DNA from 3 places in the Arthrobacter sp. AOP29-A2-19 genome. Region 3 is predicted to be linked to each of the others. Evidence: riboswitches for the same ligand, from Rfam matches in the RefSeq annotation. Region 3 holds a riboswitch; each other region holds the start of a gene.
What was found. A riboswitch is a leader RNA that binds a small molecule or an ion and turns the genes downstream of it on or off. The one in region 3 is predicted to bind S-adenosylmethionine.
Positions count from the first base shown of each region.

Region 1: another riboswitch for S-adenosylmethionine. It lies ahead of AC3ZJJ_RS11550 (hypothetical protein); the one in region 3 lies ahead of AC3ZJJ_RS15970 (flavin reductase family protein).
Region 2: another riboswitch for S-adenosylmethionine. It lies ahead of AC3ZJJ_RS14685 (ABC transporter ATP-binding protein); the one in region 3 lies ahead of AC3ZJJ_RS15970 (flavin reductase family protein).

Region 1 is NZ_CM176894.1:2,496,357-2,507,652, forward strand. Features, by position in the region: gene AC3ZJJ_RS11520 (DUF4190 domain-containing protein) at 1-53, opposite strand, end outside; gene AC3ZJJ_RS11525 (thiamine pyrophosphate-binding protein) at 332-2,038, opposite strand; gene speB (agmatinase) at 2,065-3,051, opposite strand; gene AC3ZJJ_RS11535 (hypothetical protein) at 3,219-3,749, shown strand; gene AC3ZJJ_RS11540 (cupin domain-containing protein) at 3,770-4,345, opposite strand; gene AC3ZJJ_RS11545 (sodium:solute symporter family protein) at 4,538-6,019, shown strand; SAM riboswitch class IV at 6,107-6,217, shown strand; gene AC3ZJJ_RS11550 (hypothetical protein) at 6,230-6,541, shown strand; gene AC3ZJJ_RS11555 (VIT1/CCC1 transporter family protein) at 6,778-7,908, shown strand; gene AC3ZJJ_RS11560 (SRPBCC family protein) at 7,905-8,348, opposite strand; gene AC3ZJJ_RS11565 (LOG family protein) at 8,378-9,640, opposite strand; gene AC3ZJJ_RS11570 (DEAD/DEAH box helicase) at 9,708-11,296, shown strand, end outside.
Region 2 is NZ_CM176894.1:3,189,101-3,194,484, forward strand. Features, by position in the region: gene AC3ZJJ_RS14670 (AmiS/UreI family transporter) at 188-811, shown strand; gene AC3ZJJ_RS14675 (FmdB family zinc ribbon protein) at 845-1,132, shown strand; gene fmdA (formamidase) at 1,211-2,467, shown strand; SAM riboswitch class I at 2,677-2,766, shown strand; gene AC3ZJJ_RS14685 (ABC transporter ATP-binding protein) at 2,772-3,602, shown strand; gene AC3ZJJ_RS14690 (aliphatic sulfonate ABC transporter substrate-binding protein) at 3,679-4,719, shown strand; gene AC3ZJJ_RS14695 (ABC transporter permease) at 4,716-5,384, shown strand, end outside.
Region 3 is NZ_CM176894.1:3,452,534-3,463,829, forward strand. Features, by position in the region: gene AC3ZJJ_RS15945 (acyltransferase family protein) at 1-1,976, shown strand, start outside; gene rpsF (30S ribosomal protein S6) at 2,231-2,536, shown strand; gene AC3ZJJ_RS15955 (single-stranded DNA-binding protein) at 2,579-3,175, shown strand; gene rpsR (30S ribosomal protein S18) at 3,239-3,478, shown strand; gene rplI (50S ribosomal protein L9) at 3,494-3,946, shown strand; SAM riboswitch class IV at 4,105-4,220, shown strand; gene AC3ZJJ_RS15970 (flavin reductase family protein) at 4,271-4,777, shown strand; gene AC3ZJJ_RS15975 (hypothetical protein) at 4,835-5,281, opposite strand; gene AC3ZJJ_RS15980 (DUF1801 domain-containing protein) at 5,312-5,755, opposite strand; gene dnaB (replicative DNA helicase) at 6,261-7,637, shown strand; gene AC3ZJJ_RS15990 (MFS transporter) at 7,640-9,082, shown strand; gene AC3ZJJ_RS15995 (SRPBCC family protein) at 9,079-9,516, opposite strand; gene AC3ZJJ_RS16000 (GyrI-like domain-containing protein) at 9,526-10,041, opposite strand; gene AC3ZJJ_RS16005 (pirin family protein) at 10,126-11,163, opposite strand; gene AC3ZJJ_RS16010 (MoaD/ThiS family protein) at 11,197-11,296, opposite strand, start outside.

The DNA of each region.
Region 1 (11,296 bases), 960 kb from region 3:
CCGTCCGGCACGGGGCCGGGCGGCGACGACGGTGGAGTGTATGGATTGGACATGGTTCCCCCCTGGGACAGTGATTGACGTGGTGAAGCGCGGCAGCGCAACGCAATTCCGGCGCCCGCAACGCTTCATGTGTAGCGTAGCCGGGAATCCGGTTGGATCCGTGCTTGGCGCTAAGGGGCCGTCAACTCTTGTCCACGGCATCGCCGCAGGTCAAGAGCACAATCTCGCGAAGCTGAACGGACCTGGTGCCCGCCCCGCCAGCACGGACGCCAGATGCCCGGCCACGCGTTCCCAGTCCGAGCGACCAGGTCGGCCGCCGGCTGCCCGGCCGCTACGCCCCCGCGGCCGCGTCCAGGTGCGTCGGCGCGAACATCCGCAGCAGCGTCTCGACGACGATGACGTTGGGCCCCTCGGCGGCGAAGGACTCCTCCAGCGCGGAGCGCACGTCCCCCGGCGCCACGCGGCGGGCCGGCACGCCGAACGACTCGGCCAGCGCCACGAAGTCGGGGCGGGCCAGTTCGGTGGCGGTGGCCTTGCCGAACGCCCCGACCATGTACTCGCGCAGGATCCCGTAGCCCCCGTCGTCCACGATCAGCCACGTCACAGGGACGTTGTGCTGCTTGGCCGTGGCCAGCTCGGCGATGGAGTACATGGCCGACCCGTCGCCGGACACGGCCAGCACACGGCCCTCGATTCCGGTCTTGCCGGCGACGGCCAGGCCGATCGCGCCGCCGATCGCCGACGGGAAACCGTAGCCCAGGCCGCCCGCGCCCTGCGCAGAGTGGAACTCCCCGGACCGCGCGTCCCAGCAGCTCCAGCCCCAGTACGCGGAGATCGTCATGTCCCAGAACGTCTGCATCGGGTCCGGCACGGCGGCGCGGATGTCCGCCATAAAGGCGCGTTCCTTGCCCAGGTCCTGCGCATCGAGCCTGGCCACCACCTTGGCCAGCGTGGACTCCACAACCTCCTCCGGCGACTTGCCGCCCCAGTCCGGGCCGCCGTCCCCGTCCGGCCCGCCGAGCGCCTTGTCCAGGTACTCCAGCGCGGCGCGGGCGTCTGCGCGGATTCCCAGCGCGGGACGGTTGGACTCCAGGACGCGCGGCTCGGCGTCGATCTGGATGAGGTGGCCGCGCGGCTCCAGCGTGAAGTAGTTGGAGGTCACCTCCCCCAGCGAAGATCCGACGACGATCAGCACGTCGGCCTCCTCGAGGACCTCCGTCACATGCCGGTCCTCGACCCACGACTGCAGGCTCAGCGGGTGCTCCCACGGGAACGCGCCGTTGCCCCCGGGCGAACACACCACCGGGGCGCGCAGCTTCTCCGCCACGCTCAGCAGCGCCGCCCTGGCCCCCGCGCGGCGGACTCCGCCACCGGCGACGATCGCCGGCCGCTTGGCCTCGGCAAGCCACCGGACGGCCTCGTTGATGAGCTCCACCCGCGGCGGATGCTCGTACGCCTCCGCGAGGGCGTCGGCGACCGGCGGGACAAACACGGGCGCGAGCAGCACATCCTGCGGCACCTCGACCCACACGGGCCCCTGCGGCACGGTGATCGCGTCCGCCCAGGCGTCCTGGATGGCGGACGGGATGCCTGACGCGTGGTGCACGGTGCGCTGGCTCTTCGTCACGTTGGCGGCGGACGCCTTCTGGTCGTCCAGCTGGTGCAGCATCCCCTTGCGCCGCGCGCCGAGCCCGACCAGTGGGATCTGGCTGGCGACAACCACCATGGGAACGCCGGTGGCGTAGGCCTCCTGCAGCCCGGCCAGGGAAGTCAGCGCGCCCGGGCCCGTGGAGAGGAACAGGACCCCGACCTCGCCGGTGGCCCGGGAGTAGCCGTCTGCGGCGAAGGCCGAGTTGTTCTCCACGCGCGAGGAGACGAAGTGCAGCCCGGAGCGGGAGAGCGCATCGAAGAGTCCCAGCGCGTGCTGCCCGGGTATCCCGAAAACGGTGCGCGCCCCCAACGCCTCGAGGGTCTCGATCACCAGGTCGCCGCCGTTGCGGTTTTCCTTGGCGAGGGCCGACGTCGGGGCGCCGACCAGGGTGCCGGTGGTCTGGTTCGTGTTCACTAGGCGTCCTTCCGTTCCGTGGCGCGCTTGTCCGCCATCAGGGAGACGAGGTCGTAGGCCACGTGGGACGCCGCGACGCCGGTGATCTCCGCGTGGTCGTAGGCGGGCGCAACCTCGACGACGTCGGCGCCGACGAGGTTCATCCCGCGCATCCCGCGCAGGATCTCGAGCAGTTCCCGGCTCGTGATGCCGCCGGCCTCCGGGGTTCCGGTGCCGGGCGCGTGCGCCGGGTCCAGGACGTCGATGTCGACCGAGATGTACAGGGGGCGGTTGCCGATGCGGTCGCGGAGCTTGGCAACCACCTCCACGACGCCCTGGTGGTAGACGTCGGCGCTCGTGACGATGCCGAAGCCGAAGCGACGGTCGTCGTCAAGGTCCTTCTTGCCGTAGAGGGGCCCGCGCGTGCCGACGTGGGAGATGGCCTCCGTGTCCAGGATGCCCTCCTCGACCGCGCGCCGGAAGGGAGTGCCGTGCGTGTACTCCGCACCGAAGTACGTGTCCCAGGTGTCCAGGTGCGCGTCGAAGTGCAGCATGGCCACGGGCTCCCCCGCGCGCTCCGCGGCCGCGCGCAGCAGGGGAAGGGCGATCGTGTGGTCCCCCCCGATGGTCAGCAGGGAGGCGCCGTCCGCCGTGAGGTCCAGCGCGTTGTGCTGGATGGTCTCGATCGCCTCGTTGATGTTGAACGGGTTAACCGCCATGTCCCCGGCGTCGGCAACCTGCACGTTCTCGAAGGGGCTGACGTCCAGGGCCGGGTTGTAGGGCCGCAGCAGGCGGGAGGACTCCCGCACGTGGTTGGCTCCGAAGCGCGCCCCGGGGCGGTAGGAGACACCGGCGTCGAAGGGGACGCCGACCACCTTGATGTCGGCCGCGCCCACCTGGTCCAGCCGCGGCAGGCGGGCGTAGGTCGCCGCGCCGGCGAAGCGGGGGATCCGGGCGGAGTCGATCGGCCCGATGTTCCCGTTGGCCTCGATGCGGATCTCTTCCATGGTTCTCCTCGCGTGGCGCTGACGGCGCCGAATCGGTGTGCGGGGCGGCGGCCGGTCCTGCCGGGCACCGCCCACCCATGTTGCCAAATGGGCAACATTCGTTTTCTTCAATGCTATTTGCGTCGTACGTCACGGTCAAGGTCCGAGCATCGCATAGGTTGGATACCGTGAGCTACGAGGCCAGCGAGACCACCACCGAGTACTCCGCACGCCGCATTTCCGTCTCCACCCCGGCGTCCCTGCGCGATCTGCGGCGAAGCCTGGAGAACCTGGTTCCGGCGCTGGACCTCGACGGCCTGCCGGACCCGGCCGCGGAGGCCGCCGGCTGGGACGCCCTCCGCCGCGGCGCCGAGGCCGCGGCCCTCTACGGGCTCTGCCGCGTCGCCACCAACGACCCCGGCCGGCTGATGCGGCTCGCGGGCAGCGGAACCGACAGCGTCAGCTACCTGCTCGGCAGCCTCACCATCCAGGCGCAGCTGTTTCGGTACGATCCGGCCACCATGGTCCACTTTCCGCTGCGGCTGGAGATGCACGCAGGGAGACGGGGCGGCACGGTGCTGACGTTCGAGCAGCCAGGAGTCCAGCTGGCGGGCTTCGGAATCAACAAGGTCACGCAGGCCGGCTTCGAGCTCGACCGCCTGCTGGGCGACCTGCTGGAGGCAATGGACCTCCCGCGGCCGGCGGCGCTGCGGCGCTGACGCCCGACTAGGGCCGGATCCTAGCGGGACGCGGCGGGGACGAGCGTCCAGATGACGACCGTCTCCTCGTCCGTGGGATTGACCCACGAGTGGGGCTCGCGCCCAGGGAAGGTCACGGAGTCCCCGGCCTCGAGTTCGAAGCGCTCGTTCGAGAAGACGATGACGAACCGGCCGGAGACGACGTGCAGCACCTCCGCCTCGCAGTCCACCGAGTAGAGCTCGGCCTCGCCCTTCCCGCGAGGCTCGACCACCGCGCGGATCACCTGGAGGCGCCGCTCGGAGCGCGCGGTCAGCAGCCGCTCCACAATCCCTTGCCCGCCGAGCGAGATGCGCGGGGCGTCGGCCAGCCGGACAACGTGCGTCTCCGGCTGGGCGAAGAGCTCCCCCACGGAGACGGACAGCACCTGGCACAGCGTCACGAGCGAAGCGACGGACGGCGACGTCAGGTCGCGTTCGACCCGTGAAAGGAAGCCCTTGGTCAGGCCGGTGGACGCGGCCACCTGCTCGATCGTCAGGCGCTGCGCGTGACGGGCGGCGCGGATGCGCGAACCGATGGCCACGGGCTCGTTGCTGGGTTCGACGGGCAGGGCCTTCATCGTCGGCGTCTCCGGGGCTCAAAGGGGCAAATAGATTGTGATCCAGCTTAGGTCAATTGACGGGTAACCCCGATCACATCTAACCTAGCGGGCAACATCTGTTTACCAAGATGAAATCCCCTCTCCCCGTTCCCGAAGGGCACAACCGTGGAATTCGTCAACGCAGCAATCGTCATCGCCTATCTGGCCGCCATGCTCCTCTTCGGCTGGTGGGGCAAGTCCCGGACCAAGAACTCCTCCGACTACCTCGTGGCGGGTCGCCGCCTGGGACCCTTCCTCTACACCGGAACCATGGCCGCCGTCGTGCTCGGCGGGGCGTCCACGGTCGGCGGCGTCGGCCTGGGCTACCGGTGGGGCATCTCCGGCGCGTGGCTGGTCATCGCGATCGGCGTCGGCGTCCTGCTCCTGAGCCTGCTGTTCGCGCCGACGCTCCAGCGGCTGAAGATCTACACCGTCTCGCAGATGCTGACCCTGCGCTACGGGAGCAAGAACGCCACCAACACCTCTGCGATCGTGATGCTCGCGTACACGCTGATGCTCTGCGCCACCTCCACCGGCGCCTACGCCACGATTTTCGTGGTGCTGTTCGGCTGGGAACGTTGGCTCGCCATCGCCATCGGCGGCGCGATCGTGCTGGTCTATTCCACGATCGGCGGCATGTGGTCCATCACCCTGGCCGACCAGGTGCAGTTCGTGATCAAGACCGTCGGCGTCTTCCTGCTGATGCTGCCGTTCGCGCTCAACGCGGCCGGGGGCTTCGGCGGCATCCGCGACCGAGTCGAGGCGTCCTTCTTCCAGTGGGACGGCATCGGCGCGCAGACGATCGTCACCTACTTCGTCGTGTACACGCTCGGACTGCTGATCGGCCAGGACATCTGGCAGCGCGTCTTCACGGCCAAGACCCCTACGGTGGCCCGGTGGGGCGGCGCAACGGCCGGAATCTACTGCGTCCTCTACGGCATCGCCGGCGCGGTGATCGGCATGGCCGCCCGCGTGGCGCTGCCGGAGATCGACGTCGCGAACCTCGGCAAGGACGTGGTCTACGCGGAGGTCGCCATGAACCTGCTGCCCGTCGCGGTCGGCGGACTGGTCCTCGCGGCCGCGGTCGCCGCGATGATGTCCACGGCCTCCGGCGCGTTGATCGCCGCCGCCACAGTCGCGCGCACCGACGTCACGCCGTTCGTCGCCGGCTGGTTCGGCAAGACCATCGACGTGAACTCGGGCCGGAACCCGGAGCACGACGTGCAGGCGAACCGCTACTGGGTGCTGGGCCTCGGCGTCGTCTCCATCGTCCTGGCCATCATCGTCAAGGACGTCGTGGCGGCGCTGACCATCGCCTACGACATTCTGGTCGGCGGCCTGCTCGTCGCGATCCTGGGCGGATTGGTCTGGAGGCGCGGCAACGGGATCGGCGCCGCCCTGTCCATGGCCGCCGGAACCGTCGTGACCCTGACAACGATGATCGTGTTGGAGATCAATGCCGAGGAGCAGTACGGCGGCATCTACGCGAACGAGCCGATCTACCTCGGCCTGGCCGCGTCGATCGTCGTCTACGTGGCGGCCAGCCTGTTGACCCCGGCCACCCGGGAGGAGGTCGCCCACGCCTGGCGGGAACGCGTCGCCGGCCGCGTGGACGTCGAGGGTGTGCAATTCGAGGAGCACCGCGCCCGGTAGCGCGCCGCCCAACGCACACGGCCCCTCCGGCCAACCCGCGTAACCCCGCTCCGGCCACCGGCCGGCGCGGGGTTACGATTTCTGCAGCTTCACGAGATGCGGCGCCAAGCTCCGACTGGCCGCGCACCAACCCCGGGTTCACGGGTGGTTCGGATGAGGAAGCGGCCGCCGCGGCGGGGCCCGCGGCAAGAGTCCACCGGAAGGCCGCCCGTGACCGCCAGCAAGCCACGCCAGAAAGACGACGACGGTGACGTTGGTGTCGGCGTCGTGCCGATCCTCGACTCCACCCTGGGCACCGTCTCCCTCCGCGTGGACGGACGGTGGCACCACTACCTGGCCGAAGGACCCCGGGCGCTCACCGACGCCCTGGCCAACGCCGTCGGCCGGCCGCGCTTTGATCCGCGCAGCGGAACACTCACCGTCCGGACCGCCGCCACGGGGAGCCGCACGGTTCGGCGACCGCCTTGGCCCTCCTGGACCTGCCCGTCCGCGCCCGACGGCCCGCCCCGGGTATACTCGTAGGCTGAAGGGGAGTAGTTCCAGGCCCGCCCCGGCCCGGCAACGGGCACGACGGCGGCAGCGGACTTGTCGACATACTGGTCACCGCGCGTGACCCGGCAGTCCACCCGGACCAGGCGTCCGGGCGAGCGAGACCTTCGGCCCGCCGGCGGCGGTCCGAGGTTTGCCGTACCCCAAACATTCCTTGGCCGTTGCCTCCCGAGTACCAATCGGGACACGAACCGAACCCAAGGACCCTGATGACCCCGGACCAATCCAGCCCGGTCGAGACCGCCGCCGTCTCCCGCACCCCCACCCACCGCGACGTCCGCCGTTGGCGCAAGTACCTGGCCGACGAGCGCGCCGAGGGCGCCGTCTACCGCGAACTGGCGGCAAACCGCGAGGGCGAGGAACGCCAGATCCTCCTGGGCCTCGCCGAAGCCGAGCGGCGCCACGAACTGCACTGGCGAACCATGCTCGGCGAGCGCGCGGACCGCAAGGTCCGCCCGTCCATTCGGCGGATCCTGCTCCGTTTCCTGGCCCGCCACTTCGGCTCGGTTTTTGTGCTGGCGCTGGCCCAGCGGGCCGAGGGAAACTCCCCCTATGCCGTGGACCAGGACGCGACCCGCCAGATGGCCGCCGACGAGCTGGTGCACGAGGAGGTGGTCCGCGGCCTGGCGACGCGCGGGCGCAACCGGCTCTCCGGGAACTTCCGGGCGGCGGTGTTCGGCGCCAACGACGGACTCGTCTCAAACCTCGCGCTGGTGATGGGCATCGGCGCCACGGGAGTCTCCAACGCGCTGGTGCTGTTCTCCGGCGTCGCCGGCCTGCTGGCGGGGGCCCTGTCCATGGCGGCGGGCGAATACGTCTCCGTGCGCTCCCAGCGCGAGCTGCTCTTCGCCTCGCAGCCCACGCAGGTCACGCTCTCCGCGGCACCCGACCTGGACCTCGACGCCAACGAGCTGGTCCTGGTCTACAAGGCCCGCGGCATGAGCGACGAGGACGCCGAGCACCGCGCCGCGGAGCGGATGGGCTATTTCAGCTGCGACTGCAACCCGTCGCTGTCGCTGCACCCCGAGCGCGAGGCGGACACCGCGGCGGACCACGAAACCGTGGGATCGGCCCTGGGCGCGGCCAGCGCCAGCTTCTGCTTCTTCGCCTCCGGCGCGCTGATCCCCATCCTGCCGTACATCCTTGGACTGACCGGCGGGACCGCCGTGCTGGTCGCCGTCGTTCTGGTGGGACTGGCGCTGCTGCTGACGGGCGGCGTGGTGGGCCTGCTCTCCGGGGCCTCCCCCGCCAAACGCGGACTGCGCCAGCTGGCGATCGGCCTCGGCGCGGCCGCCGTGACCTACGCGCTCGGGCTGCTCTTCGGGACCAGCATCGCCTAACGGCCCTCGAAGTGGCCGGCCAGGCGCTCGAGCGTGCGCTCCATGTTGCCCGGGGTGTTTCTGGTGAAGCCCATCACGCGCAGGACCCACTTGTGTTTGAGCCGGCTGGCGTCCCATGTCTCGCGGACCAGTGTGCCGCCGTCGGCCGGCTCCAGCTCGTAGCGCCAGCGGTGGCCGCTGAAGTGGCGCCAGGCGATCCGCCGGCCGTCCTCGAACTCAACCACCGTGTTGCTGATGCGGTACGGCACCCCCAGTCGCATGTCCATGCCGAACTCGGCGCCCGGACCCAGCCGGGCCGGGCCGTCGGGGCGGGCGGCCCGCACCGTTCCCGAGCCGTCGATCACCGGGTGCATGGCCGGGTCGGCGAGGAGCTCGAACACGTCCGACGGCGGCGCCGGGACGAATCTCTGGCGCGACTGGAGAAAGGGGGAGGTGTCCATCGCCCCAGTGTAGGGCCGGCGGTTGGGAGCTAGCCGAGACGCGCCAGGAGGGCGACGGCCTCGGCCTCCGTCTCCACGAGGTGGACCGACCCCGCCATCTCGCGCTCCGCCGCCAGCGCCCGCAGGAGCGGCCACGCCGGCAACCGCGTGGTCCAGTGTTCGACGCCGACCAGCACCATGGGGCGGATCGTGTCCGGGGTGCCGTAGTAGTTCTCGCAGGCGTCCTGGAAGACCTCCTGCACGGTGCCCGCGGCCCCGGGGAGGAACACAATGCCGCCGTCGCACTTGGCCAACAGGACGGCTTCGCGGATCGCGTTGGCGAAGTACTTCGCGATGTGGGTCGCGAACAGGTTTGGCGGCTCGTGGCCGTAGAACCACGTCGGGATCCCCAGGTTCGCGGTTCCCCGCGGGTGGCGCCGCAGCACCTCGCCCGCGGCCCGCGCCCAGGCGGTCACGGACGGGCGGTAGGACGACGCCGCGGCCAGCGTGACCAGAGCGTCCTCCAGCTCGCCGCCGGTGGCCGCGGCCAGATACGCCCCCAGGTTCGCCGCCTCCATCGCGCCCGGACCGCCTCCCGTGGCGACCGTGTAGCCGGCCCCCGCCAGCCCGCGGCCCAGCAGCACGGCCTCGCGGTATTCGGCGGATCCACGGGCCGCGCGGTGCCCGCCCATCACGCCGACCAGCCGCCGTCCCGCCAAGTCCCCGGCGAGTGCGGCGTCCAACGCCGTCCCGATGGCGTGGTCGTGCAGGGTCGCGGCCAGGGCGGACGCGACGGCCAGGTCTTGGTCCGTCGCGTTGTCTTCAACCTCCACGGCGTGGCCGCGCAGCCTCACCGCCTGCGCCGCGTCGAGGACGCCGGGCCCTCCACCGATGCCAACAGCACCGCCGAGCAGCTGGTGGCCCCACGCGTACAGCCTGGCGTCCGGCGTCGACTCGTATTCCGCCTCGTCGATGCCCGCGTATAGCTCGCCGGCCGTGTAAAGGCCGGCGCGGCGGGTCTCGAACGGGATGCCCGGCAGCGCGGGAAACACCAGGCCGCCACGCGAGCGGAGCGACTCCTCGAGGCCCGGAGGCAGCGAGCACCCCATGAACACGGCGCCGGCCGGATCGAGGCCCCGCAGCGACGCGGCCCGCCCGCGCAGGTCAACCGACTGGACGTGCCATCCGCTCATCACTCCCCGGGAGCGCCCGGGCGGCCTGCCGAGGCTGGCCCCGGCGTGGGAATCGAAGGACTCCAGGGAGTCGATGTCCAGCTGGCGAGGTACGGGGTGCAGGGCCGGCGACGCGTTCATGCAGCCACCCTATGACGGCGACGGCGCCGGTTCGTCGTGCACGGCGCGGGCGTGAAACGATAGGAGGATGGCCGAACCCGAATTTCCCCTCGTCGACGCACGTGAAATCCTGCGTGTCGTCGGCGGCGCAGCGTTCACCCGCGGCAAGGCCTATGCCAACACGGAACACATCAGGGACTTCGCGTGGGACCCTTCCGCGGAGCGCCTGACCGGCAGGGTCCAGGGAACGGAAATCCCGGCCTACAGCTGCTCGGTCTCGCTGGCCCGCAAGAAGGACGCGTGGGTGGTCTCCGGCAGCAGCTGCAGCTGCCCGGTGGGCACCAACTGTAAACACGGCGCCGCCCTGATGATTCACTCCAACACGCTGCACCTGCGCTCGCGGGACGTCTTCTTCGAAAACACCGCGGCCGCCCCCGCGGCACCGGCCTGGCAGGAGAGCCTGAACGGCCTGCTCGGCGCCGGCGCGAGGGCTGCCACCGCCACCGCAACGGCCGCCGCGGCCGCCAACCGCGGCCAAAAGCCCGGCGACAAGGTGCACGTTCAGTCCATGGCCCTGCAGTTCGAGCTGCAAGACACCACGCTTCAGGCACACCGCCAATGGGCGCCGGGGTCCGGCGTCGGGCACCAGCGCGCCGCCGCCCACCGCTGGCGCCTCGGCGTGCGGCCGATGGTCCAGTCCGGGAACGGGCGGTGGGTCCGCGGAAACCTGCGCTGGAACACCATCAGCTTCAAGACCTACGGGCTCAACCTCGACCCGGAGCAGCACCGCTGGTTCTGCCAGTTTGTGCCGCTCTACCGCGCCAACGGGCAGCTCTACTTCGGCGAGGACAACGACTGGCTGTACCTGGACGAGTTTAGTTCGCCGCTGTTCTGGGCGCTGCTGGGCGAATCGGCCGAGCTCGGCATCGCCCTCATCGGCAGCCGCGCGGACACCGCGGTTGTGCTCGGTTCGCCGGCAGCCGTCGCGTTGTCCGCCTTCCGCCCGGAATCCGACGGCGACGGCGACGGCGGCGACGGTTCCGGATTGTCGCTGGTTCCCACGCTGTCCATCGACGGCCAGGTCGTGGCCCTGGAGCCGCAGGTCCCGGCCGGCGCCATCGGCAACCACGGCGTGTACGCGGGCAGCGCCGACGGTTCGCTGATCGTCCTGTCCCCGGTCGAGGGGCGCCTCGACCCCACCGAACTGGAGCTGCTCAGGCGGCCGGAGTCCATCGAGGTCCCTGCCGCCGACGTCCCTGACTTCATCGCCAAGGTGTATCCGAGGCTGGGCCGCCGCATCGCCGTCGTCAGCCCGGACCGCTCGGTCGCCCTGCCAGACATCCTTCCGCCGAAGCTCCTGCTGCGCGTCAAGTACCCCGGCGGAGACGCCGCCGAGCTGGATTGGGACTTCGACTACGGACCGGTGCCCGTGGACGCGGACACGCGCGACGCGGAGGCGGAGACCGCCCTCGAAAACGCCGCCCTGGCCGTTCTCGAAGAGTCCCCCGCCCTGGCCGGTCGTGTGCTGGCGCCGCGGACGCTGCGCGGCCTGGACACGGTCGACTTCGTCCGCAGGATCCTGCCTGCCCTCAAGGATCTGGAGGGCGTCGACGTCGTCGCCACGGGGAAGGAACCCGAATACCGGGAGCTGACCGAGGCGCCGGAGCTGACCATCAC
Region 2 (5,384 bases), 270 kb from region 3:
ATTTGTACCCGCCTTTTCGATCCCTGCCAAACGCGGGCTCATGCGGCGACTCGGTAAATCGGCGTCCATCCATTGACCTTGCCCGGGCCCGGGGATAGCTTGCTCGAACCGGTAAAAACCGCACTACCGCGCGCGAGATCCACCCCACTATCCCGTAACCCATGACTGTGTTTCGGAGGGTATCCACGTGAGTAACGTAGGTCTTTTGTATGTCGGAGCCGTGTTGTTCATCAACGGCCTGATGCTCATCGGCAAGGTGCCCGGCAAGTCCGCGGCCATCATCAACTTCTTCGTCGGAACCATGCAGGTGGTCTTTCCGACCATCATCATCGCCCAGTCGGGCGGGGACCCGGCGACCATCCTCGGCGCCTCCGGGCTGTACCTCTTCGGCTTCACCTACCTCTATGTGGCGCTGAACCAGATGTTCGGCCTGCCGGGCGAGGGGTTGGGCTGGTTTTCGCTCTTCGTCGCGGCATGCGCGGTGACCTACGGGGCCATCAGTTTCACCGTCTCCAACGACCCGGTGTTTGGGGTCGTCTGGATCATTTGGGCCGTCCTGTGGTTCCTCTTCTTCCTGCTGCTGGCGCTGGGCAAGGACTCGCTGACGGAGACCACGGGCTGGTTCACGATCATCGTGGCGCACCTGACCGCGACCATTCCGGCCCTCCTGCTGCTGTCCGGCACCTTCGTGTCCACTCCCGCCAACGCCGTGGTGATGGCCGTTGGGGGCATCGCCGCGCTCGCCATCGCCTGGTTCCTGGGCCGGCGCGCGTCCGTCCAACGGGAGTCGGCGGCGGCCGCGCACGCCTGACACCCACGCCCACCACAAGAGTTAGGAGCGCCGATGCCCCTGTACGAGTTCCGCTGTCCCGAGGGAACAACACTCGAGGGGAACTATCCGATGGGCTCGGTCCCCGAGGACGTCCCCTGCCCGGAATGCGGAGCGCCCGCGCGGCGGCGAATCTCCGCCGCCCGCCTGTCCATCGCGGGCGGCTCCGCGTTCGGACTCGTCGAATCCACGCTGTGCAGCGCCCACGAGCCCGAGGTTGTGTCCTCGCTGCCCGGGCGCGGCCGGCGTCCCGCCACGCGCACCACCACCAACCCGCTCCACCGAAAGCTGCCGCGTGACTGACGGCGGCATGCCCCAGCGGGCCTTCCCCACGGGGGGCCCGGACACCAGTTCCACCCGATCGTGAAGGAGAAAAGCGCCATGCCTGAAGTCATTTTCCGCCTCGATTCCAGCAAGAAGTTCGAGGAGCAGGAGAAGGTCGGACACAACCGGTGGCACCCGGAGATCCCTCCGGTCGCCACCGTCAAACCCGGCGACTCGTTCCGCGTCGACTGCCGCGAGTGGTTCGACGGCGCGATCGTCAACGACGACTCCGCCGACGACATCCTCAATGCCCCGCTGCTGACCGTGCACAAGCTCAGCGGCCCCTTCGCCGTTGAGGGCGCGAAACCGGGCGACCTGCTGGTGGTGGACATCCTCGACGTCGGACCCATCCCCCAGGAGGACTCGGGCCCGCTGGCCGGCCAAGGCTGGGGCTACACCGGGATCTTTTCCCGCAACAACGGTGGCGGCTTCCTGACGGACCAGTTCCCCGATGCGTACAAGGCCATCTGGGACTTCACCGGACAGGTGGCCACCTCGCGGCACGTCCCCGAGGTGTCCTACGAGGGACTGATCCACCCCGGGCTGATGGGCACCGCACCGTCCGCGGAACTGCTGGCCAAGTGGAACAAGCGGGAGGGCGACCTCATCGCAACCGACCCGAACCGGGTCCCTCCCCTGGCCCTGCCGCCCGAGGGGGAGCACGCGGTCCTGGGCGGACTGGCGCGCGGGGAGTGGGAGCGGGTCGGCGCCGAGGCCGCGCGCACCGCGCCTCCCCGGGAGAACGGCGGAAACCAGGACATCAAGAACTTCTCCAAGGGAACGCGGGTCTTCTATCCGGTGTTCGTCGACGGGGCCAACCTGTCCATGGGCGACCTGCACTTCTCGCAGGGCGACGGCGAGATCACCTTCTGCGGCGCGATCGAGATGGGCGGCTTCCTGGACCTGCGCGTCGACGTGATCAAGGGCGGCATGGAGACCTACGGGGTCAGTGAGAACGCCATCTTTATGCCCGGCCGCGTGGACCCCCGTTACAGCGAATGGCTGGCCTTCTCCGGGACGTCGGTCACCCTCGACGGCGAGCAGAAGTACCTGGACTCGCACCTGTCCTACCAGAGGGCGTGCCTGCACGCGATCGACTACCTGACGAAGTTCGGCTACAGCCGCGAGCAGGCCTACCTCCTGCTCGGGTCGGCCCCGATCGAGGGGCGGCTCTCCGGCGTCGTGGACATCCCGAACTCCTGTTCGACCGTCTACCTGCCCACCGCGATGTTCCACTTCGACGTACGGCCCTCCGCGGCGGGCCCACACCGGATCGACCCGGGCATGGGCGCTCCGCGCTCGGCAAACACCTAACCCGGCATCGGCGGCAAGGTGCCGCCCGCGGTCGGTGAACGACGGCGGGCGGCACCTTGTCGCGTGCGGTGCCGGCCGCGAAAACCGGCAGCATGCCAGCGCACGGTCGAAGCTTCTTCGATTCCTGGGCCCATCGCCGTGTTACGTCGAATATGTCACCCATGCTCGAAAACTTGCCCACGGCCCGCGCATGCCGTTTAGTTGACTCATTACCATCCCGAGCGGCCGAGAGATCTGGCTCGACGACGCCGCAGCAACCACCCCTCGGGGGCCGGTGCTACCGCCAGTACCGATGGAGATGAGCATGACCACCACAATTGCGCCGGGCGCACGCGCCGGCGCGGCGCCAGCCGGGGAACCGGGCTCCGCGTTTGCCGTTTCCTTCACGGGCCTCAGCCGCGCCTTCGGCGAGGGATCCGAGCGCCGCACCATCTTGGATTCCATCGACTTCGACGTCGCGGCCGGCGAGGTCCTCGCCGTTCTGGGCCCCAGCGGTTGCGGCAAGTCGACGTTGCTCCGGGCAGTGGCCGGCCTCGACCGGCCCACCAGCGGCGAGGTCTCCATCGGCGGACGTGCCGTCGACGGACTCGACGACCGTTCCGCCGTCGCCTTCCAGGAGCCCCGGCTGCTCCCGTGGCAATCGGTCCGGCGGAACGTCGCCCTCGGCCTGCCCCGCGGGACGCCCAAGGCGGAGGCCGCGGAACGCGTCGCGGAACTGCTGGACCTCGTCGAGCTCTCGCACTACTCCGACCACCGGCCGCGCGAAATCTCCGGCGGCATGGCGCAGCGGGCGTCGCTGGCCCGCGCCCTGGCCCGGCGGCCGGGCGTCCTGCTGCTGGACGAGCCGTTCGGCGCCCTGGACGCGCTGACCAGGCTCAAGATGCAGGACCTGCTGCTGGACATCCACCACGCCCACCCCTCCACCGTGCTGTTGGTGACGCACGACGTCGACGAGGCGCTCCAGCTCGCGGACCGGGTCGTCGTCCTAGGCAGCGTTCCCGGAATCCAGGGGGCGGGCATCACGCAGGTCCTCGAGGTCCCCGGCGAGCGCCCCCGGGACCGCGCCTCCGCCGAACTGGCCCGCCTGCGCTCCTCACTGCTGGAGAGCCTCGGCGTCGACTCCCACCGCCGCTAGAGCCCCACGCCTCGTCCCCGAACATCCCGCCGACGCCGACGCGCGCCCCCGGCGGCCCCACCAGATTGGACACACCATGATCCGCACCACCCTGTCCCCCGTCTCCCGCCGCCGCTTCCTGGGCCTCGGCGCGGCCGGCGCCGCCGCCGCCCTCCTGACCGCCTGCGCCGGCGAGGGCTCCGGCTCCGAGGCGGGGGGAGCCGCCGAGACCCTGAACATCGACTTCGCGACCTACAACCCGCTCAGCCTGGTCATCAAGGAGAAGGGCTGGCTCGAGGCGACCCTCAAGGACCGGGGCGTCACCGTGAACTGGGTCCAGTCGGCCGGGTCCAACAAGGCCAACGAGGCGCTCCGGGCGGACGCCATCCAGGTGGGTTCAACCGCCGGTTCGGCCGCGCTGCTGGCCCGCTCCAACGGTTCGCCGATCAAGGTCATCAGCCTCTACTCGCGGCCGGAGTGGGCGGCGCTAGTGGTGCCCAAGGGTTCTTCGATCAAGTCCGTCGCAGACCTGAAGGGCAAGCAGGTCGCCGCCACCAAGGGCACGGATCCATACTTCTTCCTGGTGCAGTCACTGGAGGAGGCCGGGCTGTCCATCAACGACGTCACGGTCCAAAACCTCCAGCACGCCGACGGCCGCGCCGCCCTCGAAAACGGATCCGTGGACGCCTGGAGCGGACTGGACCCGATCATGGCCGGCGCCGAGCAGGCCGGCGCCACGCTGCTCTACCGGAACCTGGCCTTCAACACCTACGGCTTCCTCAACGCCACGGAGAGCTTCATCGCGGAGTCCCCCGACCTGGCGCAGACGGTCGTCGACGCGTATGAGAAGGCCCGCGCCTGGGCGGCGGAAAACCCGGAGGAGACCGCCACGATCCTCGCCGGCGTCGCGTCCCTGGACCAGGAGGTCGCCGACAAGGTGATCCTCGAACGCTCCAACCTCGACGTCGACGGCGTGCCGGGCGCGGCACAGACGAAGGTCCTGGCGACCGTCGGCCCGATCTTCGTCGAGACCGGAGACGTCACGGACCAGGGCAAGATCGACGAGGCCGTGGCCAGCATCGTCGACGACACGTTCGCGAAGAAGGCCGACGCCTCCACCATCAAGGACGCCGCGTGACGGTCGGCCCCAACACCAGCACGGTCGCCGAGGAGGCGATCGCCCGCGGCGGCGCCCCGGGCCCGGCCCGGTCGGTGCCGGCCGGACGGCGGCCCCGCGCGGCCACCGCGCGCCGGGTGGCGATCGGGGCCGTTGTGCCGCTCGCGCTGCTGGCGCTGTGGCAGACGGCCAGCACTCTCGGCTGGGTGTCGGCGGTGGCGCTTCCCCCGCCGGGTTCGGTCCTGGCCGCCGGCGCGGAGCTCTTCGAGCGCGGCGAACTGACCCGGCACATCGGGATCTCACTGCAGCGCGTGCTGTTGGGCTTCGCCGTCGGCGCCGTCCTCGGGCTTGCGCTCGGCTCGCTCGTGGGCCTGTCCAAGTGGGCGGACTCCCTGCTCGGGCCCACCATCGGCGCGTTTCGCGCCGTTCCTTCCCTCGCGTGGGTCCCGCTGCTGATCCTGTGGATGAAGATCGGCGAGGACTCCAAGGTGACGCTGATCGTCATCGGCGCGTTCTTCCCGATCTTCACCACGGTCTATCTGGCGCTACGGCACGTGGACAAGAACCTGGTGGAGGCCGCGCGGGCCTTCGGCGTGAACGGACTGCGGCTGTTGACCACCGTCCAGCTGCCCGCCGTGGTGCCGGCGATCTTCTCCGGACTCCGGCTGGCGTTGGCCCAGGCGTGG
Region 3 (11,296 bases):
CCGGTTTCCTCATCACCGGACACCTGTTGCGTGAGGCCGGGGAAACGGGAAGGATCGACCTGCCGCGGTTCTGGGCCGGACGCGTGCGGCGCATCCTGCCGGCCTCCTTGGCGACCATTGCCGCCGTCGTTGCGCTGTCCCTCGCGCTCTCCCCGTCGACGCAGTGGGAGACCGTGGGACGGCAGGCGCTCGCGTCCGTGTTCTCCGTGCAGAACTGGGTACTGGCCGCGGATTCGGTCGACTACCTCGCGGCGGAAAATCCGCCCACGGCACTGCAGCACTTCTGGTCGCTGGGCGTGGAGGAACAGTTTTACCTGGTCTGGCCGTTACTGGTTGTGGCCGCGGCGGCCTTGGCGCTGCGCCGTCGGGCGGGCGCGGGCTCGCCGGGCGCGGCCCGCCGTCTGGGGGATCGACGCCGGATGCCGTCAATAGCGCTGGCAATCTTCGGCGTGGTGGTGTGCGCCTCGCTGGCCCACAGCATCGCGCTGACATCCGCCGGCGATCCGGCGGCCTACTTCGTGACTCCCACGCGCGTCTGGGAATTGGGCGCGGGAGGACTCCTCGCCGCCGGTATTCTCCGGGGTTCCCACTCCACGTGGCGGGCGCCCCGGTGGGCAACCGGTGGCACGTCCCGCAGCCTGTTGGCCCTGGCCGGCCTGGCGGCCATCGCGGCCTCAGCGTTCCTGTACGACGCCGGAACGCCGTTCCCCGGGGCGGCCGCCGCCCTGCCGGTCCTGGGAACCGTCGCCGTGATCCTCGCCGGCCGCACGGCCGGCGCCCTGTCGGTGCACCGCGTCGTGGACCTCCGCCCGGTGCAGTGGACGGGCAACGTCTCCTATTCGCTCTATCTCTGGCACTGGCCCGCGGTGGTCTTCCACGCAACCGTGTCCGGAGGTGATCCGGGCCCGTGGGAGAGCCTTGGCCTTCTGGCGCTGTCCCTGCTGCTCGCCGCCGCGAGCCACCGTTGGATCGAGGTGCCGGCCCGGACGTTTGCGCCGCTGGTCCGCTCGACGCGGACGGCGCTCGTTGCCGGCGCCGTCGCGGTGGCGGTGGTGGCTTCGCTGTCCACCGTGCCGGGCATCCGGCAGGAACGCCTGCTGGCGGCCGAGCGTGCCGCCGCCGAGCAGCTCTTGGCGGCGCCTCCATCCGGTTTGGGGGCGGGGTCCATCCCGGCCGGAGCCCCGGCCTACGCCGGCGGCAGCCGCGCCATTGTGCCGGCCCCCGCGGCCGCCCCGGCGGACCGTCCCGCCCTGGGCGAGTGTGTTCAGGACCCGGCTGCACCGACCACCAAGGAGTGCGAGTTCGGGAACTCCGCTGGCGGCCTGACCGTCGCGCTGGTGGGCGACTCCCACGCTGGCCACTGGTACCAGGCCATGGCGGAGGCCGCCAAGGAGCGGGGCTGGACGCTGGTGACCTATCTGAAGTCCTCCTGCCCGTTCAGTGCGGCCAGGCGGACGGCCGAAGTGGAGGGCGGGATCTCCTGCGCCGGGGCGAACGCGGCCACGCTGCGGAGGATCGTGGAGCGCGGCGACGTTGACGCTGTGGTGACGGGCAACTGGGCGGGTTCCACGTTCGCGGGGGACGCGGCCGGCGGTTTTGCCGAGTACTGGTCCGCGCTCGAGGACGCGGGAATTCCCGTGTACCCGATCGTGGACAATCCCCGGCCGGGCCGCGACGAATATCCGCGCGATTGCGTGGCCGCGAACCCGGACAGCCCCGAGGACTGCGGGCGGTCGCAGTCCGACGCGCTGGAGCACACGGACGCGACCCTCGAGGCCGGCCGGCGGGAGCCGAGGGCGAACGTCTTGGACTTCACGGACCAGTTCTGCGTCGACGGTTTCTGTCCGGCCCTGATCGGGAACGTGCTGGTTTACCGGGACCACCACCACCTGTCCGACACCTACGTGCGGACGCTGGTCCCGGTCTTCACCGAACGCCTCCTCGCGGCGATGCGGGCGGACGGGCTGAAGCCCTAGCCATCGCCGCGGATCCTCCGCCTCCGGCGGCGGGGCATCGCCCTCCACATCCCCGGGCGCTGCGCGGCCTTCCACAGGGCGGCCGTGACGGCGCCGCCGCCGCCGGGACCGGCGTTAGGGTGGGCTTCGGACATCCGGTAGGATGGTTCAGGCTGTTTCCGCCGTGCCCGCAGTCGGGCGTGGCGCCAGCCAACGCAAAGAACCTCCTGTTACGGAAAGACCGTGACCGTTTAGCCCAAAGGAGGTGGGTTCACATGCGTAAATACGAATTGATGGTACTGATCGATCCCGAGGTCGATGAGCGTACCGTGGAGCCGACTCTCGGCAAGTTCCTGGACGTCGTCCGCAACGATGGCGGGACCATCGACAACGTCGACATCTGGGGCCGCCGTCGTCTGGCCTACGAAATCCAGAAGAAGACCGAGGCCATCTACGCCGTCGTCAACTTCACCGCCACCCCGGCGACTTCCGCGGAACTTGACCGCCAGCTGTCTCTCAACGAGACCATCATGCGCACCAAGATCACCCGTCCGGAAGAGCAGAAGGTTTCCGCAGAGTAGTCTGCGGCTCCCTCACGTAGAGACCGACAACAGGAGGCACCAATGGCAGGCGAGACCATCATCACGGTCATCGGTAATCTCACCGGTGACCCGGAACTTCGTTTCACCCCGTCGGGATCGGCGGTGGCGAACTTCACCATCGCTTCCACCCCGCGGACCTTCGACCGCCAGACCAACGAGTGGAAGGACGGCGAAACGCTGTTCCTCCGCGCATCGGTGTGGCGCGAGGCTGCCGAGAATGTCGCCGAGACGCTGACCAAGGGCATGCGAGTAGTCGCCCAGGGTCGGCTGAAGTCGCGTTCCTACGAAACCAAGGAAGGCGAAAAGCGAACCGTCTCCGAGCTTGAGGTCGACGAAATCGGCCCCTCGCTCCGGTACGCCTCCGCCAAGGTCACCCGCACCCAGCGCTCCGGCGGTGGAGGCGGTGGCTTCGGCGGCGGAAACTCCGGCGGATTCGGCGGCGGCAACGCGGGCCAGTCCGGCGGGTTCGGTGGCGGAAACGCCGGGAACTCGGGCGGAAACGCGGGCGGTAACTCCGGTGGAAACTGGAACGCCCCGGCGGAAGACCCGTGGGCCTCGTCGTCCTCCGGCGGCGGTGGCTGGGGCAACAACCCCGGCTCCGACGAACCGCCTTTCTAACAAACATATTCACCATCCCGCAGAACCTTTCTGCGGGCTCCACCAGATCAAAGGAGCTCCACGATGGCTAAGGCTGAACTCCGTAAGCCCAAACCAAAGTCCAACCCCCTTAAGGCCGCTGACGTTAAGGTCATCGACTACAAGGACGTCGCATTGCTGCGCAAGTTCATCTCCGACCGCGGAAAGATCCGTGCGCGTCGCGTCACTGGCGTCACCGTCCAGGAGCAGCGCAAGATCGCCCAGGCCATCAAGAACGCGCGCGAAGTTGCCCTGCTGCCTTACTCCGGCGCTGGCCGCGGCTAAGGAAGGGATACCAACATGGCAAAGCTCATTCTGACCCACGAAGTCACCGGTCTCGGTGCAGCAGGCGACATTGTCGAGGTGAAGAACGGTTACGCCCGTAACTACCTTCTTCCCCGCGGCTTCGCCCTGACCTGGACCAAGGGTGGCGAGAAGCAGGTCGAGTCCATCAAGGCCGGCCGTGCCGCTCGCGCCGTTGCGAACCTGGAGGACGCGCAGCAGCTTGCTGCCTCGCTGTCCGCCAAGCCGGTCAAGGTCACCGTCAAGGCCGGCGCGTCCGGTCGTCTGTTCGGTACCGTCAAGGCCGAGGACATCGCGAAGGCAGTCGAGGCCGCGGGCCTCGGCTCCATCGACAAGCGCAAGGTCGAGATGCCGGAACACATCAAGTCGACCGGCAACTACCAGGCGACCGTGCGACTGCACGAGGACGTATCCGCCACGCTCGACCTTCAGGTCGTCGCGGCAAAGTAGCAATAGTAGCCGAGCACGGCGACGGAACACGTTCCGACGCAGCGCCCGGTAGACCGTGAAAGGGCCCCGCCGCAAGGCGGGGCCCTTTCGCGTTTCCTTGCGAAATGTTGCGCCGGACTTTTGACCTCGTCCAAGGGGGAAGCCTAGCGTTGTAGGTGAATCAAGAGTGCCAACGCGAAGCCCTGGCTAGTTGGACGGCAACCCTCTCAAGGTAGTGGGGTGCTCCAGGTGATGATTCGGCCGCCCGGATACACCGGCGTGGCAAGTACCGCACCCGCGGGCGCATCTCTGGCGCAGCGGTGTGCACTACGCCGAAGGAACGTCATGCCGCTGACAGAAAACCTCCAGCCAGATTCGCTCCGCAAGGCCTTTGCACGCTTTCCCTCGGGCATCGCGGCCCTGTGCGCCATCATCGACGGCAAGCCGCAGGGGATCATCGCGTCGTCCTTCACGGTCGGGGTGTCACTGGATCCGCCGCTGGTGATGTTCGCGGTGCAGAACACGTCCCGCACCTGGCCGATCGTGCGCGCCGCCGGAAGGATTGGCGTCTCGGTTCTGGGAGAGCGTCACGAGGGGGTCTGCCGCCAGATAGCTTCGCGGAGCGGCGACCGCTTTGCGGGGCTCAAACTCGAATCCACCGACGACGGTGCGCTGTTCCTGGACGACGCGGCGCTGTGGCTCGACTGCAGCGTGGAGCAGGAGGTGCCGGCGGGCGACCACCACGTGGTCATCCTGCGCGTGCACGGACACGAGACACACGGTGACGCCAACGAGCCACTGGTCTTCCACGGGTCCGAGTTCCGCAGGCTTCAGGAAGCCGCACTGGTCTAGGTCAATGCCTCCAGGCACACGCAGCCGGGTGCCGGAGCACCGGGTGCGGCGGCCACCCTAGGAGGCGCGGAGAGAGTTCACGAACTTGGTGGCCTCCGCCACGGAAATGCCCGTGTCCCGCCTTACCTTCCGGATCGCCTCCAGCGTCTTCCCCGCCCGGATCAGCTGCACCGTCTCGAGATACTCGGGATCCCCGGACGCCTGCGCGGAGCCACGGGCGGTGGCGGCACGGCTGGCAGACGAGGCTGCGCCCTGTCCGTTCCTGCCCGTGGAGGTGCGGGCCGCCGCTGCCGTGCGGGCCATGGTGGCCTGGCGGATCTTGTCGGCACGCTCCGTCTCCTGCCGCTGTTGTTGTGCCGCCGCCTCGTTGAGCCGTGCGATGTAGAGATCGGCCTCGTTCGTCTGGTTTTGCGGCCTCGACGCGATGGCGGCCACGAGCAACCAGAGCAGCGCCCCGACCACCAACACCGTGACAAGCAACTCCGGCAGGGTCAGTCCAAACATGGTTGTGCTCCTCTGTGGCGCCGTGCGCCGTTAGGTTGAGGGGTGGGCCGCGCCGGCGTTATGGAGGTTGTCCATCACGTGGCGGTAGCCGATCGCCGTCAGTCCGCGCAGGACGTCGAGATCGACGTCCGCGAGCTTGTTCACGTAGAGGCAGGCGGCCCCCACTTTGTGCTTGCCCAAGAGGGGGAGGATCCCCGGGGCGTCGGGGCCGTAGGTCAGTCCGTAGAGGGAGAGGCTGGCCTTGCGCGGCGAAAACCCCACGGCGCAGGCGTCGCCCTCGCGGCCCGAAGCATAGCGGTAGTGGTAGGCGCCGAATCCGATGATGCTTGGTCCCCACAAGATCGCCGGCTGGCCCGTGACGTCCGCCATCATCTCCATCAGGTACTCGGCGTCCGACCGGCGGACCGGGTGTTCGAGGGCGGCAACAAATTCCCGTGGATCCGCGGAACGCGGGGCCGTCTTGACTTCGGTCATGGGCCCAGTATCGCAGTGCCCCACACGGGCAACAAGAACGGCTCGCGCGGGCCGTCGGGGCCAATCCTCGGCGTGTCTGTGGATAACTTGGGGATATGTGGGTAACTAGTCTCACACGTGCCGGTTTACTCGCCAGTAAACATCCAAGTGCCGGGTGAATGTTGGGATAAAAAAACTTTCCTCACAAGGGGTGTGTACAAAGAAGTGCCTAGTCAGAGCGCGATTATTCCTGAAACAAATTTTTCATCCACAGGTTCGTCCCCAGTCTGTGCACACAACACGCCGCTAAACACACAGGTTCTCCACACGGGCTGTGGATAAGTGCCTTGGGTGTGGGCATTTAAGGGTCTATGGTGACAAGGTCTCCGGTCCATATGTGGATACCCGGCAATCCCCCCGCAGCGCTGTGCACAACATTCTCCGGGCGTGGGAAGCCGCTGGGATACTGGAGGAAACAACGGAGCGCACCGCAGGCCGCTCCGCGCTCAGTTGGAAGGTAAGTGCCGTGTCTTTGACGCAAGCGGAGCCCAAGGGATCGAGGGAGTCCGACTTCGGACGCACCCCGCCGCAGGACCTCGTGGCGGAGCAGAGTGTGTTGGGCGGCATGATGCTCTCCAAGGACGCGATCGCGGACTGTGTCGAGGTCCTCCGCGGTGTCGATTTCTACCGGCCCGCGCACGAATCCATCTACGAGTCGATCATCGACCTCTATGGCCGAGGCGAACCGGCCGACGCCGTGACGGTCTCCGACCTGCTGACCAAACGCGGCGAGATCTCCCGAATCGGCGGGCCCGCCTACCTCCACACGCTGATCCAGTCGGTTCCGACGGCGGCGAACGCCGGCTTCTACGCGGAGATCGTCCGCGAGCGTGCCGTGTTGCGCCGCCTCGTGGAGGCCGGCACGAAGATCGTGCAGATGGGCTACTCGCAGGACGGCGAGGTCGACGAGATCGTCAACCAGGCCCAGGCGGAGATCTATGCCGTGGCCGAGCGGCGCACGGCGGAGGACTACGTCGCCCTGCGGGACATCATCGAGGGGACGGTCGACGAGATCGAGTCCGCCGGCAGCCGCGGAGAGGGCATGATCGGCGTGCCAACCGGCTTCTACGAACTCGACGAACTGACGCAGGGCCTGCACGGCGGGCAGATGATCGTCATCGCCGCGCGCCCCGCGGTCGGCAAGTCCACCTTCGCGCTGGACTTCGCGCGTTCCGCCGCCATCAAGCACAATCTGACCACGGTGTTCTTCTCGCTGGAAATGGGGCGGAACGAGATCGCCATGCGCCTGCTGTCCGCGGAGGCCAGCATCGGCCTGCAGGATCTCCGCAAGGGCACGGTCAAGGACGAGCAGTGGGGCAAGATCGCCACCACCATGGGGCGCCTGAACGACGCCCCGCTCTACATCGACGATTCCCCGAACATGTCGCTGATGGAGATCCGGGCCAAGTGCCGCCGCCTGAAGCAGAAGCACGACCTCAAGCTCGTGGTCCTGGACTACCTGCAGCTGATGAGCTCGGGGAAGCGCGTCGAGTCCCGACAGCAGGAGGTCTCCGAGTTCTCCCGGGCGCTCAAGCTCCTGGCCAAGGAGCTCGACGTCCCGGTGATCGCGCTCTCGCAGCTGAACCGTGGTTCGGAGCAGCGCACGGACAAAAAGCCGATGGTTTCCGACCTCCGCGAGTCCGGCTCGATCGAGCAGGACGCGGACATGGTCATCCTCCTGCACCGCGAGGACATCTACGACAAGGAATCCCCGCGCGCCGGCGAGGCGGACGTGATCGTGGCCAAGCACCGCAACGGCCCGACCAAGACCATGGTTGTGGCCTTCCAAGGCCACTACTCCCGCTTCAACAACATGGCCAGCGAAGGCGGCGGGGGCTTCTAGGCGTGACCAACTACGCGCCGAGTCCCTCCGGCATCCTTGGTCGAGGGCTGGTCTGGAGCACGGTCGGCTCCTTTGCGCTGGTATTCCTCTCCGCGTTCGAGACGCTGGCCGTCACGACGGTTATGCCCGTGGTCAGCGCGGAGCTTGGCGGCGCCGCCCTCTATGCGCTCGCCTTCGCCGGCCCGATGGCGACCTCCGTCGTCGGCATGGTCGCCGCGGGCACGTGGTCGGACCGGTCCGGCCCCACAGGCCCCCTCTACGCGGCGGTGGCCACGTTCGTCGCGGGGCTGTTCGTCTGCGGCTTCGCCGGCGGGATGGAGACGCTTGTGCTCGGCCGGCTGGTGCAGGGCCTGGGCGGCGGCGCGGTGACGGTCGCGCTCTATGTCCTGGTGGCCAGGCTCTACCCGCCCGTCCTGCACGCGAGGATCTTCGCCGCGTTCGCGGCCGCCTGGGTCATCCCCTCGTTGATTGGGCCCTTCGCCGCCGGCATCGTTGCGGACACGATCGGCTGGCGGTGGGTGTTCCTCGGTGTCGTTGTCCTCGTGGCGGCGGCGACGCTGATGGTTCGCCCGGCGTTGGCGGCCCTGCCGCGGCCGGCGGCGGGTAGGGCCGGTGCGGTTGCTGGTGCGGGCGGGCCGGGCGCGGAACATCTCCGAGCCGGAGCTGGTCGTCGCCTGGCGGCGGCCCGGCTGGCCTGGTCCTGCGTGGCCGCGGCCGCCGTCCTGGGCCTCGACCGGCTCGGGGCGGTTCCACTGACAGGCCCTTTCCTGGCCGTGGCGGCCGCCGCCGTCGCCCTCTGGGCCGTCCGCCCCTTGGTTCCGCGGGGCACGCTGGTCGCCGCCAGGGGACTGCCTTCCGTCGTCCTGGTGCGCGGCCTGGTCTCCGCCGGGTTTATGGGCGCGGAGGTTTACGTCCCCTATCTCCTGACCGACAACTACGGATTCCCGCCCGCCCTCGCCGGGCTCGGACTGACGGGATCGGCCCTGACCTGGGCCGCGGCGTCGGCCGTGCAGGGCCGGCTCGGCGATCGACTGCCGCACGTGGTGGCCATGCGCGTTGGCGCGGCAACGGTCGCGGCCTCGATAGCCGTGGTCCTGGCCGCCTCGGCCGCCCACTTGCCCGGCGCCGTTGTGGTGGCCGGCTGGACGCTGGCCGGTGCCGGCATGGGGCTCGTGTACCCGCGGCTCAGCGTGATGACTCTCTCGCTGTCCACGCCGGCGAACCAGGGGTTCAACAGTTCCGCGCTGTCCATCTCCGACGCTCTCGGCGCGGCGCTCGCGCTCGCGGCGACGGGTCTCGCCTTCGCGGCCTTCGCTCCTGCCGGGCTTCCCTTCCCGGCGGTGTTCGCGCTGACCCTTTTCTGCGCCGCCCTGGCGTTCGTGCTGTCGGGGCGCGTTGTTGGTCCCGCTCCCCGGGGAGCGGCCACAAGCCGGTCCGCCTCTTAGGCGGCGCGCTCGGCGAAGGCCTTGAACGCTTCCATGAACTTCTGGTTCTCCTTGGGGAAGGACTTGCCGAACAGCAGGCCGATGACTTTCATCGCCCCACGGAATTCGAAGACGTTGTGCGCGACCCACCTCGTCGCGCCGGGCCCCGCCTCGTGGAACTCGTTGCGGCTGATGTTGTGGACGCCGCGCGCGTCGTAGGTGCCGTCGAAGGCGTCGGGCATTTCCCGGCGGGTGATGGTCTCGACCATCTCCATGGTGCCCCGGCCCCGCTTGAACGTCAGCTTGGACGTGGCCCCGGGGTGGCCAGGCGTCCCGCCGAGCGGCTCGAAGGCGACGAGTCCCTCCTGCCACTTGGGCAGGTTGTCAGGGTCGTCGAAGAGTTCGATGAAGCGCTCGCGCGCCACATTGACGATGATTTCGTGGCTGAAGTCCATGACCGAACGCTACCGGTCGACCGGGAGGTAGAGGTCCGTTCGCATGCTCGAGGGATCCGCGGTCGGCGACGGTTCCGTGACGTAGACCTCCCAGAACGGCAGGCCGGGCGTGCGGCCGTTGTCCCGGACCCAGTCCATCAGACCGGACCATGCCCCGCTCAGCTGCTCGTAGCTTCCCAGATGGGAGACCGTGGCCGCGGAACCTCCCGGCAACACCGACGCGTGCACCACCGTCCCGTCGTCCAAGGTGTGATCCCCGGACAGCGGGTGGTCGATCGCGAAGCCCACCTCGAGGTCCATGGTGTCGCTCGGCATCCGCGTGTACAGGCCGAACGCGGGTCCGACCGGTGTCAGCCCGCGCTGTTCCAGGAAGCCGGCGAGGGCGTTGAAGGATGCGTCGTAGAACGCCGCGATGGACTCCGCCGGGATGTTGGCGCCGCGGACGACGGCGGTGCGGGCCTCGGCCAGGTTCAGGATTTCCGGAGTCTGACGGGCCGGGGCCACGTGCGTGTTGTGCTCGGTCATGGTCTGCTCCTCGCAAAAGGTGTGGCGGGCGTCGTGCGCGCCACTCTACGCGCGGCCCATCATGCGCAAAAGGGGCCGGACCGGCTAGCCGCGCGGGCGCATCCGCACAGGGGGCAGGACGGGGGCGGGCAGCGCCGGAGCCCCGCCGTCGGGAAACGGTCCGAAGCGCGGGAACGGCGCCCCGTCGTCGTACGCGCCCGATTCCTCGGGGCTGGTGCCGTCGGAAGTCGGAACCGCGGGCTCGAAGCCCATCTCCGCCTGGTAGGCGGCGCGGTAGGCGACGACCTCCTCGTGCGTACGGCCCACGAAGTTCCACCACATGACGATCTGCTCCCCCAGTGGCTCGCCCCCGATCAGCAGCGCCCGCACGCGGCCCTCGCCGCCCGCGGCAAGGACGACGGCGGTGCGGCCGGTCGGAAGGTAGGCCAGGTGGTCCTTGGCCACGGGATGCCCGTCGAGGGACAGCTCGCCGGCGTCCAGAAGCACGCCGTGCTCGTGGCCCGGAGCAAGCTCCAGGGTCATCTCCGTCCCGGGATCGAGCAGCAGTTCCGCGCCCACCAGCGGGGTGTGGGTGCGCACCGGGGAAACGCTGCCCGCGAGTGAGCCCAGGAACACGCGCATCTCCCAGCCGTCGCCTGCAACCGGCTCGGGGCGGTAGTGCTCGAACCCCGGCGCCGCGTGGCGTGTGGCGTCCGGCAGAGCGGTCCACAGCTGCGCGCCGTGGAGGACATCGGTGCCCGGCGTGGAGAACTCGGAATGGGTGATACCGCGCCCGGCGGTCATGAGGTTGAGTTCCCCCGGGCGGACGACCGCCTGGTTGCCGGCCGAGTCCGTGTGCTCGATCTCCCCCGTGAAGAGCCAGCTGACGGTCTGCAGGCCAGTGTGCGGGTGCCGGGGGACCTGCATGCCGCCCGAGGCCGCCACGCGGTCCGGCCCGTAATGGTCCAGGAAGCACCACGCCCCAATGAGGCTGCGCTGCCGCTGGGGAAGGGTCCGCCGGACGTCCATGGCGCGCGGGCCGCCGAGCGGGACGTTCCGGGGCTCCAGGACCTCGATTCCGGCGTGGGCCGCCCCGCCGCCGTCGCAGAGGAGTTCGTCCGGTGCCGGGTCCAGGTTGCTCATGCCGCAAGCCTAGGCCCGCCGGCCCGCCTGCTGCTAGCCGCCAGCCACCGACTGGATCACCATGATCCGCGCGCCGTCGGGCGCGGGGGTGTCCAGCCCCTCGAGGTCGCGGATGTTGTCCTGGCCGACGAAC